2 regions of the Janthinobacterium lyxosi genome follow, and region 1 is predicted to be linked to the other one. Evidence: predicted binding sites of a transcription regulator. Region 1 holds the regulator's gene; the other holds the start of a gene.
What was found. Region 1 encodes NrdR, which represses ribonucleotide reductase genes. Its sites were predicted from a motif close to CACNANATNTNGTG; they were not measured.

Region 1 (8,525 bases):
AGGATCGCGTCCCGGCAGGACGGTATTGAACAGCACCTTGCCGGCGGCCAGTACGGGACTGCTGACGCTGCGTTCGCCCGTCTGCGCGGTATTCAAAAAATCGAGGTACCAGCCGCGCAAGGCGTCGCTGCCCGTATAGCGCAGCTCGGCGCCGTCGACGCGCATGCCGCCCACCGCCTCGCCCAGGCTGCGCTGCTCCAGGTCGGCCCGGCTGCGCGTGGGCGAGCTTGCCCGCAAATCGTCGTGCACGGCATAAAACGACTGCGGCAGGAAGGCGGCAGGCCAGGTATCGGCCGCTTCGACCAGCTTGCCCGTGCCGAACAGCAGCACATAGCCGCCACCGGGCGCGTAGGCCACGTTCAGCTGCTGCGTCACAGGCTGGCGCTGGCCCTGCGCATCGCGCGCAACAAACACGAGCTTGCGTCCCTGGCCATCCTTCCACGGCGGCCCGCCAGCCATGTCGAGACGCCAGATGTTGCCCTGCAAATCGCCCGCATACATATACTCCAGCGCACCGTCGCCGCCCGGCACCATGGCGGGCGGGCCCAGCGCGTGGGGGATGACATCGGCGCCCGCATCCCCATCGCTTTCATGGCCTCCGCCGCTGGCCACAGGCACCTTGAGCCGGAAGTAATTACTTCCCGACACCCAGGGCGTGCCGGGCGCCTTGTCCAGCGCCAGCAGGAAGATGGCGGCGGCCGATGCGGGCGCCGTCGTGTCTTTGCCATCGTTCACATGGTTGTTGTAGCCGCTGGCGACGATGGCAACATCGCGATAGGCCGGCGCGCCCTCCTTGCCGCCCATGTTGATACGGGCAAAGACGGGCGGCGCGCGCACATTGCCCATGAACTTATCGTCACGATCCGTAAATTCCCACAGCGCCCCGTCTTGCGCGAAACGCGCCGGATCGGTGATATCGAGCGCAAACACGCCTTGCGCCCCGCCGCCCATGCCCGACACCAGCACGGTCTTCCAGCGTCCCAGCACCAGCACTTCCGCCGTGGCCGCGGCGCCGTCGAGCAGCGGGCCGGGGCTGTAGTGAGTGCTCGCAGCGGCTGGCGCAAGGTGCAGCAACGCTTGCGGCAGATAGGCAAACACTTCGCTGCCCGTGCGTGCATCGAACGCATGCAGCAAGCCGTCGTTGGCGCCCAGGTACAGCATTCTGCGCCGCTGCAGCAACACCTTGTGGTGCAAGCCATAGCCGGCACCCGGCATGCCCAGCCCCGGCGCACCCACGTACAGCAGATTGCCATGCGGCGCGGCGCCCAGGTTGCCTGCACGGCGCCGCAGGAAGCCGCCTGGCTGGCCCACCTCGTGCGTGCGCTGGCCCAGCAGATACGCCAGGCGCGCTTCTCCTTGGCCCGCTTGGCCATCGCCGCCGTCGAACGCGCCGCGCTGCGCTGCGTCGAGGCGCTTCCAGGCCAGCGGCATCAGGGCGCCCTTGGCGTCGAGCGTGTAGACGGGACGCAAGGCCATGGACGTTCCATCTGGCACGAGCTTATCCTGGCCGCCGGCGCGCCACCATGGCTTGCCAGGAAGCAGTGCGCCAGCGGCACCCACGGCAAACGCGGTGCGCGACAAGGTCATGCTGCCATCGGCCAGGCGCATCTGCGTCTGGAACCAGTATGCCTCTTCCACGCCGCTGGCCAGCGCCATCAGGGCTGGTCCTGCGAGCGTCGCCGGCAAGCTGCCCTTGTCGGCGGCCGCAAAAGCTGCGCGCAATCCCGCGATCAGGGCGGCCGGATCGCTGCCGGGCAGGTAATGGCTAGGCCAGCGGCCATCGAGGCTCCATTCCTCCAACGCGCTGCCCGTCGCGCTCTTGTAGGGGTTGGCGTCGCCGTTCGCATCGAGAAAGCCGCCATATTTGGCCGCCAACAATAAGGGAGTGGCGGCGGGCACGCCGGCCGGATCGCCCTGGCGCAAGTCGCCCGCATAGTGCTCGACCTTTGCAACGCCGTCGTTCTTGGCGCCAGGACGCAGCGCCTGCACATGCGACCAGTAGGCCAGGCCCGCCGCATGGTAACTGGCGCCACCGGCCCCATAGCCCAACAGTTCCAATGCCGCCAGTTCAGGCCGTGGCGCGGGATTGCCCTGCGCGCCGCCGCTTTCCAGGCTGCCCACCGCATGCGTCCAGGCCATCGCATCGAACGGCGGTGGCGCAAAGCCATCCGCGGCGCGTGCACGGTCGCCGTTTGATGCGGGAGTCGCCGGAACATTGCCGGGTACGTAACGGTCGCCCGCCATGCCCGCATCGCCCAGGCTGACAACGATGTGGCGCTGGCAGCTGGCCGTCTGCGGGTCGCTCCACGCAATCACGACCGGCAAGCCGTCGTCGATGGCAGGCGGGGCCGTGGCGGGCGGGGTTGTGGCAGGCGCGGCGCTCGCTTGCCGTCCCTGCAGGTAGCGCAGCGATTCGTACAGCAATTCAGCCAGCGGCGCCGCCCTGGCATACACGCCCGGATACCCCGCTTTGCTGCGGCCCAGGCCATTGATGTAAGCGGTCACCCCGCTGCCAGGCCCCGCAGCTTGGGCTATATATACGCCAGTGGCGGGATTCCACTCGGCGTCGGCATTGTCTTGCGGCAAAAAATCGGGCGCCGCCCAGCGCTGCCTGCCCACGTGGGCCAGCGGCGCGCGCAGTACGCCGCCATACACGGGGCCGGCGCTGGCGGGCATGCCGTTCAAGTGGCCAAACACGCCCACGCGCACCCTGCCGCCATGGCGCTGCACGGCACCCACCGGCTTGTAGTTCTTGCCATACGCCAGGCACAAGTCGTCGCGCAGCGGTCCCTCATCGGCGTCACACACGCACACGCGCGCGAGGAATACGCCGTGCGTGGCAGCAAAGCCTGGCGCGTCGCAACTGCCGCCCGCAGACTGGCCGAGGCTGGCATCGCCGAACAGCAGGCGGTTACGACAGGAAACGATGGCCAGTTGCGCCAGCGCAAACGGCGTCGCCGCCGCCACGTCGGCCTGCAAGACCTTGCGCGGAAAAAAGGCGGGGTGGGCAAAGAAATCGATGGGGCCGTCGGCGTCGGGCAGCCAGGCGCGCTGCAGCACCGTCTTGCGCACTTCGTCGATGACGCGGTCGCCGCCCGTCAAGGCATAGCGCACGATGTCGAGCATGCTGGTGCTGGCCCAGTTGAGAAAGTTGCCGCTGAAACTGTCGCCGCCGCAGCCGTGCAGCGCATCGGCCGGTTTCAGCACGGAGAAGTAAGCGGTCGCTACGCGCAAGTCCGGCAGCATGGCGCCATCCTTGCTGCGATACGGATAGCTGTAGCACATGCGCGCATGGAAGTAACCGGCGTACTCGCGCTGCGGCGCATAGTCGCCCCCATGCGCGGCAGCAGCGGCCGCATGCGTAAGGGACAGGTTGAGCAGCAGATTCGGCGGCACGCGCGCGCCATGCAGCCCCGCGTCGGCACGCGCCAGTTCCACCGTGGGGACGGCAGCGAAGGCACCGCCGCAAGTCAGGAAAACCAGACAGACCAGCAGCGTCAGCCAGACGCGGCCTGCGTGCCGCAACGCGGACGACAAAGCGGACCACGGCGCCCTCATGGCACCGCTCCGGCCGCATGCTTTCGATAATAACTTTGCAGCACGACTTGCGTGCTTTCCTGCGCGCCAAAACCGATGGCCGTGATGCGGTACACATAGCTTTCCGTGGCCAGGCCGCCGGCCACGGCCGTGGCCTGCGCGCCGGGTGGGTGAAACGGCAGCAATTCAATGAGGTAACGGGGCCGGCGCGACGGCAGAAAACCCTGCCCCGTTTGCATGACGGCGCCCGTGAACTGGCCATATGGCACGGCGCGGCTCCCCCCTTCGGCGCCATCGAGGTCCATACTTAACCAGAGCGCCGGCGCGTCCGGGGCTGCGGGCAGGCACAGGCCGAGTGCGCCTCCCTCGCCACAGCCGTCCGCGAACCCGGCCGCACTGCCTGGTGCGAAGAGGCTGCTACGCCCCGGCGCGCCAGGCAAGCCTTCGATATCGTCCTGCGCATCCACCAATGCCTCCTCCGCCGCCTGAAACGCGATCTGCCGGTCGCGCTCGCCGCGTGCCGCCTTTTCGCCCTGCAAGGCGATCTGCGCCGCCGATATGCCCAGCAGCAAGATGATCACCAGCAGGCACAGCACATACACGAGGGTGGCGCCACCGTGACGTACACGAGCTGCGCACCAAGGTTCGCAACAGCGGACACCCGCGCCAGCCATCGCGCCGCCCGCCTAGGTCGGCCCGTTGCGCAGCATGATGCTCGTCTGCACCAGTTGCCGCAGCCTGGAGCGCGTTGCGGCGGGCAAGGACGCGCGCGCGATGCGCACGCCCGTGTCACCGGCGCCGTGCGCCTCGGCATACGCCTTGCCGAACAGGTCGAACTGTGCCGGCCCCAGTTCCGCTATCTTGTCCAGCTGGCCCGCCTCGCCATGCAACAGCAGCGCCACGCGCACGCTGGCCACGCGCTTCCAGTGCGTGCGGCGGTGAAAATCGCGCTGACGTGCGGCCGCATCCGCGCCCGCCAGCAACAGCGCCGCATCGTAGGCGTCGAGCGCGCTGGCATTGACATAGCGGTTCGCCACGCCGTCGGGCGGCGTATCCGTATCGAGGCCATACAGCACCTGAAAACCGTCAACACCGCGGATGATGGCGTCCGCGCCCCAGCCGTTCGCGCCACGATATTTGCAGCGCAGCTCGCCCTCGCCATCGGCGCCCTGCGCCACGTAGAAAATGCTCCAGCCCCGCTGCACCTCCGTTTGCGCGGCGCCCACGCCAAAGCCGGCGCAATTGAGCACGGAACCGTCGCCGCCCTCTTCCTTGCCGGCGCCGTAATAGCGCAGGGCCAGCACATCGCTGCCATGCAGGGCGCCGGGTAGCGCGCCGCTGATGCCCTCGCTGTTCTTGCCCAGGCTGTGCGCGTCGAGCCCGGCGATATTCGCGCTGTCATGCGCCGCATGGGCAACGGGCGCGGCGCTGCTGTCCCAGTTCACATATGCCGTCTGGCGCACGGCCCGGGCGATGGTATCGAGCGCATAGCGGCCGTTGTCGTCCAGGCGCGCACTGGCGGACTGGTCGCCATAGCTGCCGCTGGCCGCCAGCAGCATGGTGCTGGCCGCCAGCATCAGCAGCGCACCCAGCGACAGGGCCACCAGCAATTCGACCAGGCTCATGCCGCGCTGCCGGTGCCATGCGATAGGCATGCCATTCATGCACCGCCTCCCCCCAGCTGGAATGCCAGCCTGGGCAGCAACTCGCCTGCCGCATTCACGGCGGGCGAGCCATCTGGCAGGCGGGCGCGCCAGCCCAGCTTGATGACGATGGGCGCGCCCTTGCCGCCACTGCAGGCCCAGTGCAAGCCCTGGGCGGCAGCGTCCCACGCGGGAGCATCGCGGCAGATATGCAGGCGCGCGCCGGGCAAGGCCGATTGCAGCTGCTGTTTCCACTCGGCGATGTCGAACTGCGCCAGCTGCGCCGCGCCGCAGGCGGCAGCGCCGAAACAGTCCGGCGCACCGCCGCCAGCGTCGGCGCCGTCCGCCGCCGCGTAGGCCACGTTCAGGTAGGGATTGCCCGTATCGGGGCCATGCATGAGCACGCTGTTCGCCCGCATGCGCTCGGCCATGCCGGCGGCCAGTTGCACGCCAGCCGACAATAGCGCCGACTCATGGCGCGCGCGCAGGGAGCTCAGTTGCAGGATGCTGGCACCGAGCAGACCCAGCGCCAACAGCAGCAGCGACACCAGCACCTCGACGAGGCTGCTGCCATCCATGGGACCACGCGCGCCGCTATGCATGAGCTTCTCCTGCTGACAGAATCAAACCCGGACTGGAGCCGCACGAACGCCCGGCCCAGCTACACGATAGGCGCGCGCAAAAACGCAGGTATGAGGCAGCGCAAACGTCGCCGCGAAAAGGAGAAAAAGAAGGGGGAAAAAGCGCCTGGATTGATCAGGCGGCTTGCCAGGCGAGCGCTGGCGTGGTGAAAACAGGGCGCACGACCAGCCCCGTGTTCGACAATGTGAACGTCAGGGCTTGCTGCGCGCCTGCCCCACTTCGGCAATCGCATCCTGGAACTCGGCCAGGTCTTCGAAATTCTTGTAGACGGAGGCGAAGCGGATGTAGGCGATCTTGTCGAGACGCTTGAGTTCTTGCATGACCAGTTCGCCGATATAGCCGGAATCGACTTCGCGCAAGCCGCTGGTCAGCAATTTTTCCTGGATGGAGGCGATGGCCGTATCCACAGAGGCGGCCGCGACGGGACGCTTGCGCAAGGCCAGCATCAAACTGCCGCGCAACTTATCCGCAGCGAACTCCGTCCGGCTGCCATTCTTTTTGACGACGGCCGGCATGATAAGTTCAATGCGTTCGTAGGTGGTAAAACGCTTGTCGCATTTGCCGCAGCGGCGGCGGCGCCGAATGGCATCCCCTTCCTCCGATACGCGCGTATCGAGAACCTGGGTATCGCCATGCTGGCAAAATGGACATTTCATGGGCTGGCTACAACTTTATAGTAATAATTACGGGAAATCGCCGCCCTTGTACAAAGGGCGCCCGAATCACTCCGGGCGCCCTTGGGCACGACTGGAATGTGTCAGACAGAATCTTACTCCGTATGACACATTCTGGACAAATAATTATGCAGCGTACACAGGGTGCGCGTCGGCCAGTACTTTCACGGCCGCTTTGACGCGCTCGATGGTGGCGGCGTCATGCGGATTATCCAGCACGTCGGCGATCAGGTTGCCCACTTCTTCCGCTTGCGCTTCCTTGAAACCGCGCGTCGTCATCGCCGGGCTGCCCAGGCGGATGCCCGAGGTGACGAAGGGTTTTTGCGGGTCGTTCGGGATGCCGTTCTTGTTGCAGGTGATGTGCGCGGAACCGAGGATGGCTTCGGCTTCCTTGCCCGTCAGGTTCTTGGCGCGCAGGTCGACCAGCATGACGTGCGACTCGGTGCCGCCGGACACGATGCGCAGGCCGCGCTTGATCAGGGTTTTCGCCAGCACGTCGGCGTTCTTGATCACTTGCTTCTGGTATTCGACGAAGTCAGGGCTCAGCGCTTCCTTGAAGGCAACGGCCTTGCCGGCGATCACGTGCATCAGCGGGCCGCCCTGGATGCCAGGGAAGATGGCCGAGTTGATGGCTTTTTCGTGTTCAGCCTTCATCAGGATGATGCCGCCGCGCGGGCCGCGCAATGATTTGTGCGTGGTCGAGGTGACGAAGTCGGCGAACGGCACCGGGTTCGGGTACAGGCCGGCGGCGATCAGGCCCGCGTAGTGGGCCATGTCGACCATGAAGTAGGCGCCCACTTCCTTGGCGATCTTGCCGAAACGCTCGAAGTCGATCTTTTTCGAGAAGGCCGACGCGCCGGCGATGATCAGCTTAGGCTTGCGTTCGCGGGCCAGGCGTTCCATCGCCTCGTAGTCGATATCTTCTTCCGCCGTCAAACCATACGACACCACGTCGAACCATTTGCCGGACATGTTCAGCGGCATGCCGTGGGTCAGGTGGCCGCCTTCGGCCAGCGACATACCCATGATCAGGTCGCCTGGTTTCAGCATGGCAAAGAACACGCCCTGGTTCGCCTGCGAGCCGGAGTTCGGCTGCACGTTCGCGCATTCGGCACCGAACAGTTTTTTCACGCGGTCGATGGCCAGTTGTTCGGCGATGTCGACGAATTCGCAGCCGCCGTAGTAGCGCTTGCCCGGATAGCCTTCGGCATACTTGTTGGTCAGTTGCGAGCCTTGCGCTTCCATGACGGCTGGCGAGGTGTAGTTCTCCGACGCGATCAGTTCGATGTGGTCGTGCTGGCGCGTGTTCTCTTTTTGAATGACGGCGAACAATTCAGGATCGACGTTGGCGAGGGTATGATCTTTTGCAAACATGTAAAAACTCCAAGTATGAGGGTGCTTGTACTGGCAGGTTGGATCGAATGAGGGGAGCCGGCGTTAAGTGAATAACAACATTGGACAGGCAGCCTCTTCGTGCTTTTCCATAGTGGCTACCCAGGCGAACGGCTGATGAAAAATCTCACGTTTCCCGGTGGGTGCCCACCTTTCGCCGGTTTGCCGAACGCCACATTGTGGGGATCGCTCCGACTTTTCGCCAGTCACGTGAGACGTAATGGAAATCAAATTGTAAGTTAAGTGCCCAAATTGAGCAAGGAATGCAACCGTACAGCTATAATCGCCGCGCGCCACCGCAACCCGGGCACCGCCACGGGCCGCCTGGGAGTATGAATGCGGCGCTTAAGCTTGACTTAAACCTGACTGCGGCATGTAAGCGTATGTTACGAAGCTTGCCATTGTGCACCCTGGATTTACAATGCTGCGGTGCAACTTATATGCAGCTTTTGCATGGCTTTCCAGCAAGCGCCCACAGTCACAAGAAGAAAAATCGCGTAAAATGTTGCTCAATCTCACTACTGGCGCAATAAACATGCCTTCAGTCTTTACCTGGAACGTACGTGTCTACTATGAAGACACCGACGCCGGCGGCATCGTCTATTACGCAAACTACCTGAAATTCTTCGAACGCGCG
Region 2 (8,525 bases), on a different contig from region 1:
GGCGCAGGCTCGGTACTTCCTCGGCGAACAGGGCCAGCAAGGTAGGCACTGCGTGGAGAACGGTGACCTTGTTTTCGGCCAGCGCGCGCGGCAAGGCTTCCGGGTCGCCCGAGATATCCTTGGGTCCCAGCCACAGGGTGGCGCCCACCAGGTAGGCGATCCAGATTTCCTCGAACGACATGTCGAAGGCGACGGAAAAGCCCTGGTAGACGGTGTCCGCTTGCGTGACTTCCAGCACGGCGTTTTCGCTGCGCAGGAAGTGGCAAATGCTGCGTTGATTGATCAGGATGCCCTTGGGCTTGCCCGTGGAGCCGGAGGTGTAGATCACATAGGCGGGGTGTTCGGGCAGCACGGCGCCGCGCGCGGGCAGGTGTTCGCCCGGCGCGGCGGGGGCCAGCAGGCTTTCTGCCGTCCACACGGGACGCTTGACGCCGGCATCAAACAGGCGCGGCGCAAACTGCGCGCAGCTGATGACGCCAGCGCCATTGGCGTCATCCAGGCACACTTGCAGGCGTTCCACGGGCGTGTCTTCATCGACGGGCAGCCAGGCGGCGCCCGCCTTGGCTATCGCCGCCTGCATCAGCAGCAGATGGGCGCCGCGCGGCAGCCACAGGCCCACGATGTCGCCGGGCTTGACGCCGGCGGCCACCAGGCGCGATGCGGCCAGGCCAGCCTGCGCATCGAGTTCGGCGTAGCTGATGCGGCGCTCGCCATCGATCAGGGCGATTTGCTGCGGGCAGCGGCGGGCGGTTGCCTCCAGCAGGTCGGCCAGCACTTCCTCGCGCAGCAGATCCGGTCGCGGCGGGCCGTACAGGATGTCGGCGTGGATGGACGGGGTGCCTGGGCTGACTGCGGTGAAATCGTTCATGGATGACGCTTATCTGTAGTGCGGTGTGAGGAGTCTGACGGGCTGCGCACGGTGCGCAGCACAGTTGATACATTACAGTACGCAAGACATTTCAGCGTTGCAGAACGGGGAATTTTGCGGGGTTTTCAGCAATTATGTGGCTGCAAGTTCAGCTGCCATGATTACGGAATGTAAAACGGGGAAACATGGCGCCGATTTGCGTCAAAGTGTGCGCCGCCGGATAGCCGTGCAGGGGGCGGCCGGCCAGCGCCGCATCCGCGCAGCCTTCGGCCCGGAACTGCTGCAGCACGTAGTTGTCGACGCCTTTCGCGGCCAGGGTGGTGGCCAGGGCCAGCAACTGCTCGTCCGGCAGCAGATCCGGGTGGGTGGTGGTGCGGCACTCGTAAGCGACGCCGCTGGCGAGGATGGCGTCCAGGCAGGCGCGTGCCGGATCGCCGCTGCCGGCCACGCGGGTCACAAGACGATAGTCGGCAAACGGCGCCTTGATGTCGAAGCCCACCCAATCGACCAGGGGCAGCACTTCCTGCAGGCGCTGCGGATAGATGCAGGCCGTATGCAGGCCGATGCCGAAACCCAGCGCCTTGACATCGCGCATGGCGCGCGCCAGCGCCGGGTCCATGCAGGCTTCGCCGCCGCTGAAGACGACGGCGTCGACCAGGCCCACGCGGCGGCGCAGCCAGGTCAAGACGTCCTGCCAGGGCATGGCGCCTTCCGGCGTGCGCGCCTGCAAGTGCGGATTGTGGCAATAGCCGCAACGCCAGGGGCAGCCCTGCACGAACACCACGGCCGCCAGTTTGCCCGGGTAGTCGGTGGCGGAAAAGGGCGTGAGGCCGCCCACTTTCAAATCAGCTGCCATGGCAGGCGGGCTGGCCAACCCGGGCGCTCGCTTCCGTAAAGTACTGGCGCTCGTGGAATTCGCCCTGCTTGCCGATGTTGAACGAGGCGACAGGGCGGTGATAACCCATCACGCGGGTCCAGATTTCGCAGCGCTGGCGTTCGGTGTCGAGTAGGGTGATGGCGGGAGTGAAGTCGGGACGTGCATTCATGGTGTTTCCTCAAGTGATGGAACAGGGTGGGCTTGCTTGCGGGCGATCAGTTCCGCGTCGCAGGTGGGACAGAATTCGTGTTTTCCGGCCAGGTAGCCGTGGCGCGGACAGATGGAAAACGTGGGCGTGACCGTGATGTAGGGCAGGGAAAAGCGGCTCAGCGCGCGTTTCACCAGTTCGCGGCAGGCGTTGGCGTCCGACAGCGCTTCCGTCATGTACAGGTGCAGCACCGTGCCGCCCGTGTACTTGCGCTGCAGCGCGTCCTGCAATTCCAGCGCCTCGAACGGGTCGTCCGTGTGGCCGACGGGCAGTTGCGACGAGTTCGTGTAATACGGATTGTCGACCGTGCCGGCTTGCAGGATGGCCGGATAGCGCTTGCGGTCTTCGCGGGCGAAGCGGTAGGTGGTGCCCTCGGCCGGTGTCGCTTCCAGGTTGTACATGTGGCCCGTCTCTTCCTGGAATGCCACCATGCGGGCGCGCACGTGGTCGAGCAGGCGCACGGCCAACGCATGGCCTTCCGGCGCCGTGATGTCATACGCGTCGCCACTGAAATTGCGGATCATCTCGTTGATGCCATTCACCCCCAGGGTGGAAAAGTGATTGCGCAGGGTGCCCAGGTAGCGCTTCGTGTAGGGAAACAGGCCTTGCTGCATCAGTTCCTCGATGGTGTGGCGCTTGATTTCCAGGCTGATTTTGCCCAGTTCCAGCAGGCGGTCCAGGTCGGCCAGCAGCGCTGCTTCGTCGCCGCGCCATAGGTGGCCCAGGCGCGCGCAGTTGATGGTGACCACGCCCAGGGAACCCGTCTGCTCGGCGGAACCGAACAGGCCATTGCCCCGTTTCAGCAGTTCGCGCAAGTCCAGTTGCAAGCGGCAGCACATGGAGCGGATCATGTTCGGCTTGAGTTCTGAATTGATGAAATTCTGGAAGTAGGGCAGGCCGTAGCGGGCTGTCATCTCGAACAGGCGTTCCGCATTTTCGCTATGCCAGTCGAAATCCTCGGTGATGTTATAGGTGGGAATGGGGAAGGTGAAGACGCGGCCCTTGGCGTCGCCCGCCATCATGATCTCGATATACGCGCGGTTGATCATGTCCATCTCCGCCTGCAGCTCGCCATAGCTGAAGTCCATCTCCTGGCCGGCGATGACGGGAATCTGCTCGCGCAGGTCGTCCGGGCAGACCCAGTCGAAAGTGAGGTTGGTGAACGGTGTCTGCGTGCCCCAGCGCGATGGCACGTTGAGGTTGAAGATCAGCTCCTGCATGTACTGGCGCACGTCTTCGTAGCGCAGGCTGTCCTTGCGGATGTAGGGCGCCATGTAGGTGTCGAAGGAGCTGAACGCCTGCGCGCCGGCCCACTCGTTTTGCAGGGTGCCGAGGAAATTGACGATCTGGCCGATGGCGCTCGACATGTGTTTCGGCGGACCCGATTCGATCTTGCCCGGCACGCCATTCAAGCCTTCATGCAACAGCGTGCGCAGCGACCAGCCGGCGCAATAGCCGGCCAGCATGTCGAGGTCGTGGATGTGCAGCGCCGCTTCGCGGTGCGCCGCGCCCACTTCCGGTGGATAGACCTGGTCCAGCCAGTAATTGGCGATGACCTTGCCCGAGACATTGAGGATCAGGCCACCCAGGGAATATCCCTGGTTGGCGTTGGCGTTCACGCGCCAGTCGCGCCGTTCCAGGTATTCATTGATGGACGCGGCAACATCGACCTGGCCGCGTGTGGGGGAAACTGCATTCGTCGTCATGAAACCTCCAATAAACACAACATGCGGTGTTTTTATGAAGGTTATCTACTAAATGTAGTGCAGTCAAAGGTGGCGTGCAAGCGATTCGCGTATCCTTGATCCAGGTGAAAAATACACCTCAGCCGGTTTTGTTCCAGCGCGTTTCGCGCAGGATCAGCCAGCTCGCGCAAAAGAACGCGGCGCTGCAGGCGGCGATGCTGGCGACGGAGGCGGGCAGCACGTGGGCCCAGATTTCCAGCGGCGAATAGGTGCTCCAGCTGGCCACGCGCGCATCGAAGGTGGCGTAGTTCGCCAGCAGCCAGTACAGGGCCAGCAGGCCCGTGCAGATGGCGGCCTGACGCAGCAGCGGCAGTTGGCGGCGCGCGAACACGGCCAGCAGGAACAGCAGCAGCACGCCCGGATAGGCGCCCAGCACTTCCGGCGACAGCACGGAGATGGTCCCCGCGTCATAGCCATCGGCCGGGCCGGCCCACTGCACTTGCAGCGCGGTGAGGAACAGGGTCAAAAGGAAAATCAGCAGCGGTTTGCGGGTCATGGTGGGCAATGAGACAGGAGGAAAGATGGCATTTTACAGCCAGGTCAAGCAAGTTGAAGGTGCGCCAGCCATGCATGCATTCCTTCACCTGCGTCAACGACTGGGCAGCATGGGCGGGGCTATAGTCTGCACCCTGAGCCGATACAGGACTGTGAACATCATGATGCTTGAATCAACTACCGCCACTCGCGTGGCCGGACCGCTGGAACTGGTATGCCCCGCTGGCAGCCTGCCTGCCCTGAAAGCGGCCGTCGACAATGGCGCCGACACCGTTTACCTGGGCTTTCGCGACGCCACCAATGCGCGCAATTTCGCCGGCCTCAATTTTGACGAGAAGGCCATCGCTGAGGGCGTGCGCTATGCCCACCAGTACGGACGCAAGGTGCTGCTGGCGCTGAACACCTATCCGCAGCCGCACAATTGGGCCGTGTGGCGCAGCGCCATCGACCGCGCCGCCGCGGCGGGCATCGACGCCATGATCGTGGCCGATCCGGGCCTGATGGCCTACGCGGCCCAGCACCAGCCGCAGCTGCGCCTGCACCTGTCCGTGCAGGGCTCGGCCACGAATTATGAAGCCATCAACTTCTATCACGAGCACTTCGGCATCGCCCGCGCCGTGCTGCCGCGCGTGCTGTCGATGGCGCAGGTGGAGCAATTGATAGCCAAGACGGAAGTCGAGATCGAAGTGTTCGGTTTCGGCAGCCTGTGCGTGATGGTCGAAGGGCGCTGCGCGCTGTCGTCGTATGCGACGGGCGAGGCGCCGAACACCCACGGCGTGTGCTCGCCGGCCAAGGCCGTGCGCTGGCTGGAAACGCCGAACGGTCTGGAGTCGCGCCTGAACGGCGTGCTGATCGACCGCTACGCGCCCGGCGAAAACGCCAGCTATCCCACCCTGTGCAAGGGGCGTTTTGAAGTCAATGACGAAGAGTATTACGCCATCGAGGAGCCGGCCAGCCTGAATACCCTGGCGTTGCTGCCGCAACTGATCGCCATGGGCGTGCGTGCCGTGAAAATCGAAGGGCGCCAGCGCAGTCCCGCCTACGTGGCGCAGGTCACGCGCGTGTGGCGCGAAGCGATCGACGCCTGCCGCGAAGGCAATCCGCGTTACGCCGTCAAACCGGGCTGGATGGCGGCCATGGACAAGCTGGCCGAAGGCCAGCAGCACACGCTCGGTGCCTACCACCGCTCCTGGAAATAGCAAAACCTGCTGCGCGTCCCGGGGCGCGGCCTGCGATGCTCGCTACCTCGGCGGCCCCGTGCTCTAGCACAGCTGCGCTTCTCGGCCTCGCCGCGAGCCGCTTGCTACGTTTTTGTAACTTAAAAAAATACTGGAAAAGGCATGTTAAAACTATCTTTGGGTCCTCTGCTGTACTACTGGCCGCGCGCCACTGTCTTCGAGTTTTACCAGCAGATCGCCGGCACCGCCGTCGATATCGTGTATCTGGGCGAAACCGTGTGCTCGCGCCGGCATGAGTTGCGCCTGGCCGACTGGCTCGATATCGCCGACATGCTGGTCGCCGCCGGCAAGGAAGTGGTGCTGTCGACGCAGGCGCTGATCGAGGCGGGCGCCGAATTGGCGACCCTGCGCCGCATCACGGGCAATGGCCGCTATACGGTCGAGGCCAACGACATGGGCGCCGTGCACTGCATGGAAAAGGGCGCGCCCTTTGTCGCCGGCCCCCACCTGAACCTGTTCAATGGCCCCAGCCTGCAACTGCTGGCGCGCCTGGGTGCGCGGCGCTGGGTGATGCCGCTGGAAATGGGGCAGGCAGCGCTGGCCGAGATGCAGCGCCAGAAACCGGAAGGGCTGGAGACGGAAGTGTTCGCCTATGGCCGCATGCCGCTGGCGTTTTCCGCGCGCTGCTTCACGGCGCGCAACCGCAACCTGCCGAAGGACGACTGCGGCTACAGCTGCCTGGAAGAGCCGGACGGCCTGCTGCTGCGCACGCGCGACGAAGTGCCGTTCCTGGTACTGAATGGCACGCAGACGCAGTCGGCCCTGGTCTACAACCTGGTGCGCGAACTCGACGCCATGCGCGACATGGGCGTGGCGGTGGCGCGCATCAGCCCGCAGGCCATGCATACGGAACAAGTCATCGCCATCTTCGACCGCGCCCGCCGCGGCCAGGTCAGCGGCGTTGGCGCTCAGGCCCAGCTGGCGGCCTGCCAGCCGGCCGGCGCCTGCGACGGCTACTGGCACGGCCAGCCCGGCATGGAACAGCACGCCGCTCATTGAACGCATCGAAAGGAAGCACCATGCAAGATCAACTGGAAAGATTGCCCATCCCGGCCAAGCCCGCCATGTCGTACCGGCTGCCCGAACCGTTGGCCGAATTGCTGTCCAAGCTGCCGCCGTATCCCGCCTCCTGGCTATTCGTGCAAGGCCTGAACCGCCTGCTGGCGCCGCAATTGCCCGACGATGTGCGGCGCAGCCTGGAGGGGCGCCGCCTGCGCCTGCGCTTGCTCGATGCGGGCATCGCCTTCGATTTCGAGTGGCAGGGCACGGTGTTTGTGGCCGAGCGCTATGTGGACGTGCCGGACCTGTGCATCGCCGCCAGCGTGCATGACCTGATGCTGCTGGCGCGGCGCCAGGAAGATCCGGACACGCTGTTCTTCAGCCGTCGTTTGAGCCTGGAAGGCGATACGGAGCTGGGTCTGCTGTTCAAGAATACGCTCGACGCCATCGAGCTGCCGCCGTTCGACCTGCAGGCGCTGGGACCGCGCCGCGTGCTGGCGCATCTGCGCGACCGGGGCGCGCGGGAAGGCTGAGCGGAGAAGGGCTGGAGCAGGCGTTCAGTGGCGGCAGTGGCCGCAGGCGCCGCTGCATGACGGCAGTTGCTCCTCATCGGAGGACTCGCCCATGAAACCGGCGTTGTTGACGGCCGCCAGCAGGCGCTCCTGCGTGGCCAGCCGTTCGTCAAATTGCACCGTGGCGCCGTGGCGCGCCAGCGAGACGCACACGGTGGCCACGCCCGTGACGGCTTCGAGCGCGCCCGTCAACCTGTCGGCGCAGCCTTCGTGATCCATTCCAATAATATTCAAGCGCGCTGTCTGCATGGGTTCCTCTTGTTTTTCAAATAAAAAAACAGCGTAGGCGAGGGGCGCGCATGCCGTCCAGAGCAGCACGCAAGATTTATTTTCTATTTGCGGTTTTATTGATCTGGATTAATTCACTCTCTCTGGGGCAGTCTGGAACTGCTGTTGTTTTATACACAGTTTCCTTATTCCAGTCGACAAGCGTGGCGTGCTGCGCGATACTGTCATTCTGATAAGAACGCTGATGAAAGCGCTGGAAAGGAGGGGCCATGCAACGCCGCCCCCTGCTCATGCTTGCCGGCCTGTGGCCGTTTGGCGCTGCCGCCGGCACGCCGCTGCCGCTCGTGTATCCGCGCCATCAGGCATTCAATGATCCGCAGCAAGGCTACGTGACGGCTTTGCTGCAACTGGCGCTGGCGCGTTCGGGTCAGGCATATGCATTGCGCCGTTCCGAACTGCGCATGGTGCAGACGCGCGCCATGCAGGAAATCGCCATGGCGTCGGGTAGCGTCGATGTCGTGTGGGCCATGACGAGCCGCGCGCGCGAAACGCAATTGCTGCCGGTGCGCATCCCCATCGACCGTGGCCTGATCGGCTGGCGCGTGGCCCTGATCCAGGCGCGCCAGCCGCAGTTGCTGCGCGCCGTGCGCAGCATCGCCGCCCTGGCGCGGCTGTCTGCCGGCCAGATGCGCGACTGGCCCGACTCCGCCATCCTGCAAGCGAATGGCTTGCGCCTCGATACATCGAGCACCTACGAAGGCCTGTTCCAGCAACTGGCAGCAGGGCGCATCGATTACTTTCCCCGTTCCGTGATCGAGGCGCAAAGCGAGCTGGCCAGCCATGCGCAATTGCCGCTGGCGCTCGATGCCCACCTGGTCATCCGCTACCCGGCCGCGCTGTATTTTTTTGTCGGCAGGCACCGGCCGGAACTGGCACGCCACATTGAAATCGGACTGGAAAGCATGCTCGCCGATGGCAGTTTCGCGCAGCTGTTTCAGCAGCATTTCGGCCGTCTCGCGGATGGTCTGAAGCTGTCCCAACGCCATGTGCTGGAGCTGGCCAATCCTGACGTGCCGGAGGAGACGCCGCTGGCGCGCAAGGCACTTTGGTATCGTCCAAGTCAGTACTAGTAGTTTTGTTGATTGGTGTCAAACAACCGTTTCAATCGTGCGCAGGATGTTTGATGAAACGCAAGGCGAGTTCAACAGAACAGCTGTTGACACTTGTAAAATTTTCACCGAATATGATTCCTCGTAACAACATTTCCCCGGCACGGGCCTTCAGGGCTGGTGCTG

Region 2: a site for NrdR is predicted at 3,706-3,719, ahead of ACQ4WP_RS06170 (ribonucleoside triphosphate reductase). Genes of this name have one in related genera too.

Annotation. Positions count from the first base shown of each region.
Region 1 covers NZ_JBNYXM010000035.1:11,459-19,983, reverse strand. Annotated here, with positions in the region: gene ACQ4WP_RS24950 (pilus assembly protein) at 1-3,558, opposite strand, end outside; gene ACQ4WP_RS24945 (pilus assembly PilX family protein) at 3,555-4,139, opposite strand; gene ACQ4WP_RS24940 (PilW family protein) at 4,224-5,192, opposite strand; gene pilV (type IV pilus modification protein PilV) at 5,198-5,782, opposite strand; gene nrdR (transcriptional regulator NrdR) at 6,014-6,478, opposite strand; gene glyA (serine hydroxymethyltransferase) at 6,623-7,870, opposite strand; ZMP/ZTP riboswitch at 7,982-8,108, opposite strand; gene ybgC (tol-pal system-associated acyl-CoA thioesterase) at 8,424-8,525, shown strand, end outside.
Region 2 covers NZ_JBNYXM010000005.1:12,288-20,812, forward strand. Annotated here, with positions in the region: gene ACQ4WP_RS06155 (Pls/PosA family non-ribosomal peptide synthetase) at 1-868, opposite strand, end outside; gene ACQ4WP_RS06160 (anaerobic ribonucleoside-triphosphate reductase activating protein) at 1,017-1,724, opposite strand; gene nrdD (anaerobic ribonucleoside-triphosphate reductase) at 1,714-1,914, opposite strand; gene ACQ4WP_RS06170 (ribonucleoside triphosphate reductase) at 1,911-3,659, opposite strand; gene ACQ4WP_RS06175 (hypothetical protein) at 3,778-4,194, opposite strand; gene ubiU (ubiquinone anaerobic biosynthesis protein UbiU) at 4,355-5,392, shown strand; gene ubiV (ubiquinone anaerobic biosynthesis protein UbiV) at 5,534-6,430, shown strand; gene ubiT (ubiquinone anaerobic biosynthesis accessory factor UbiT) at 6,451-6,963, shown strand; gene ACQ4WP_RS06195 (heavy-metal-associated domain-containing protein) at 6,988-7,251, opposite strand; gene ACQ4WP_RS06200 (substrate-binding periplasmic protein) at 7,500-8,360, shown strand.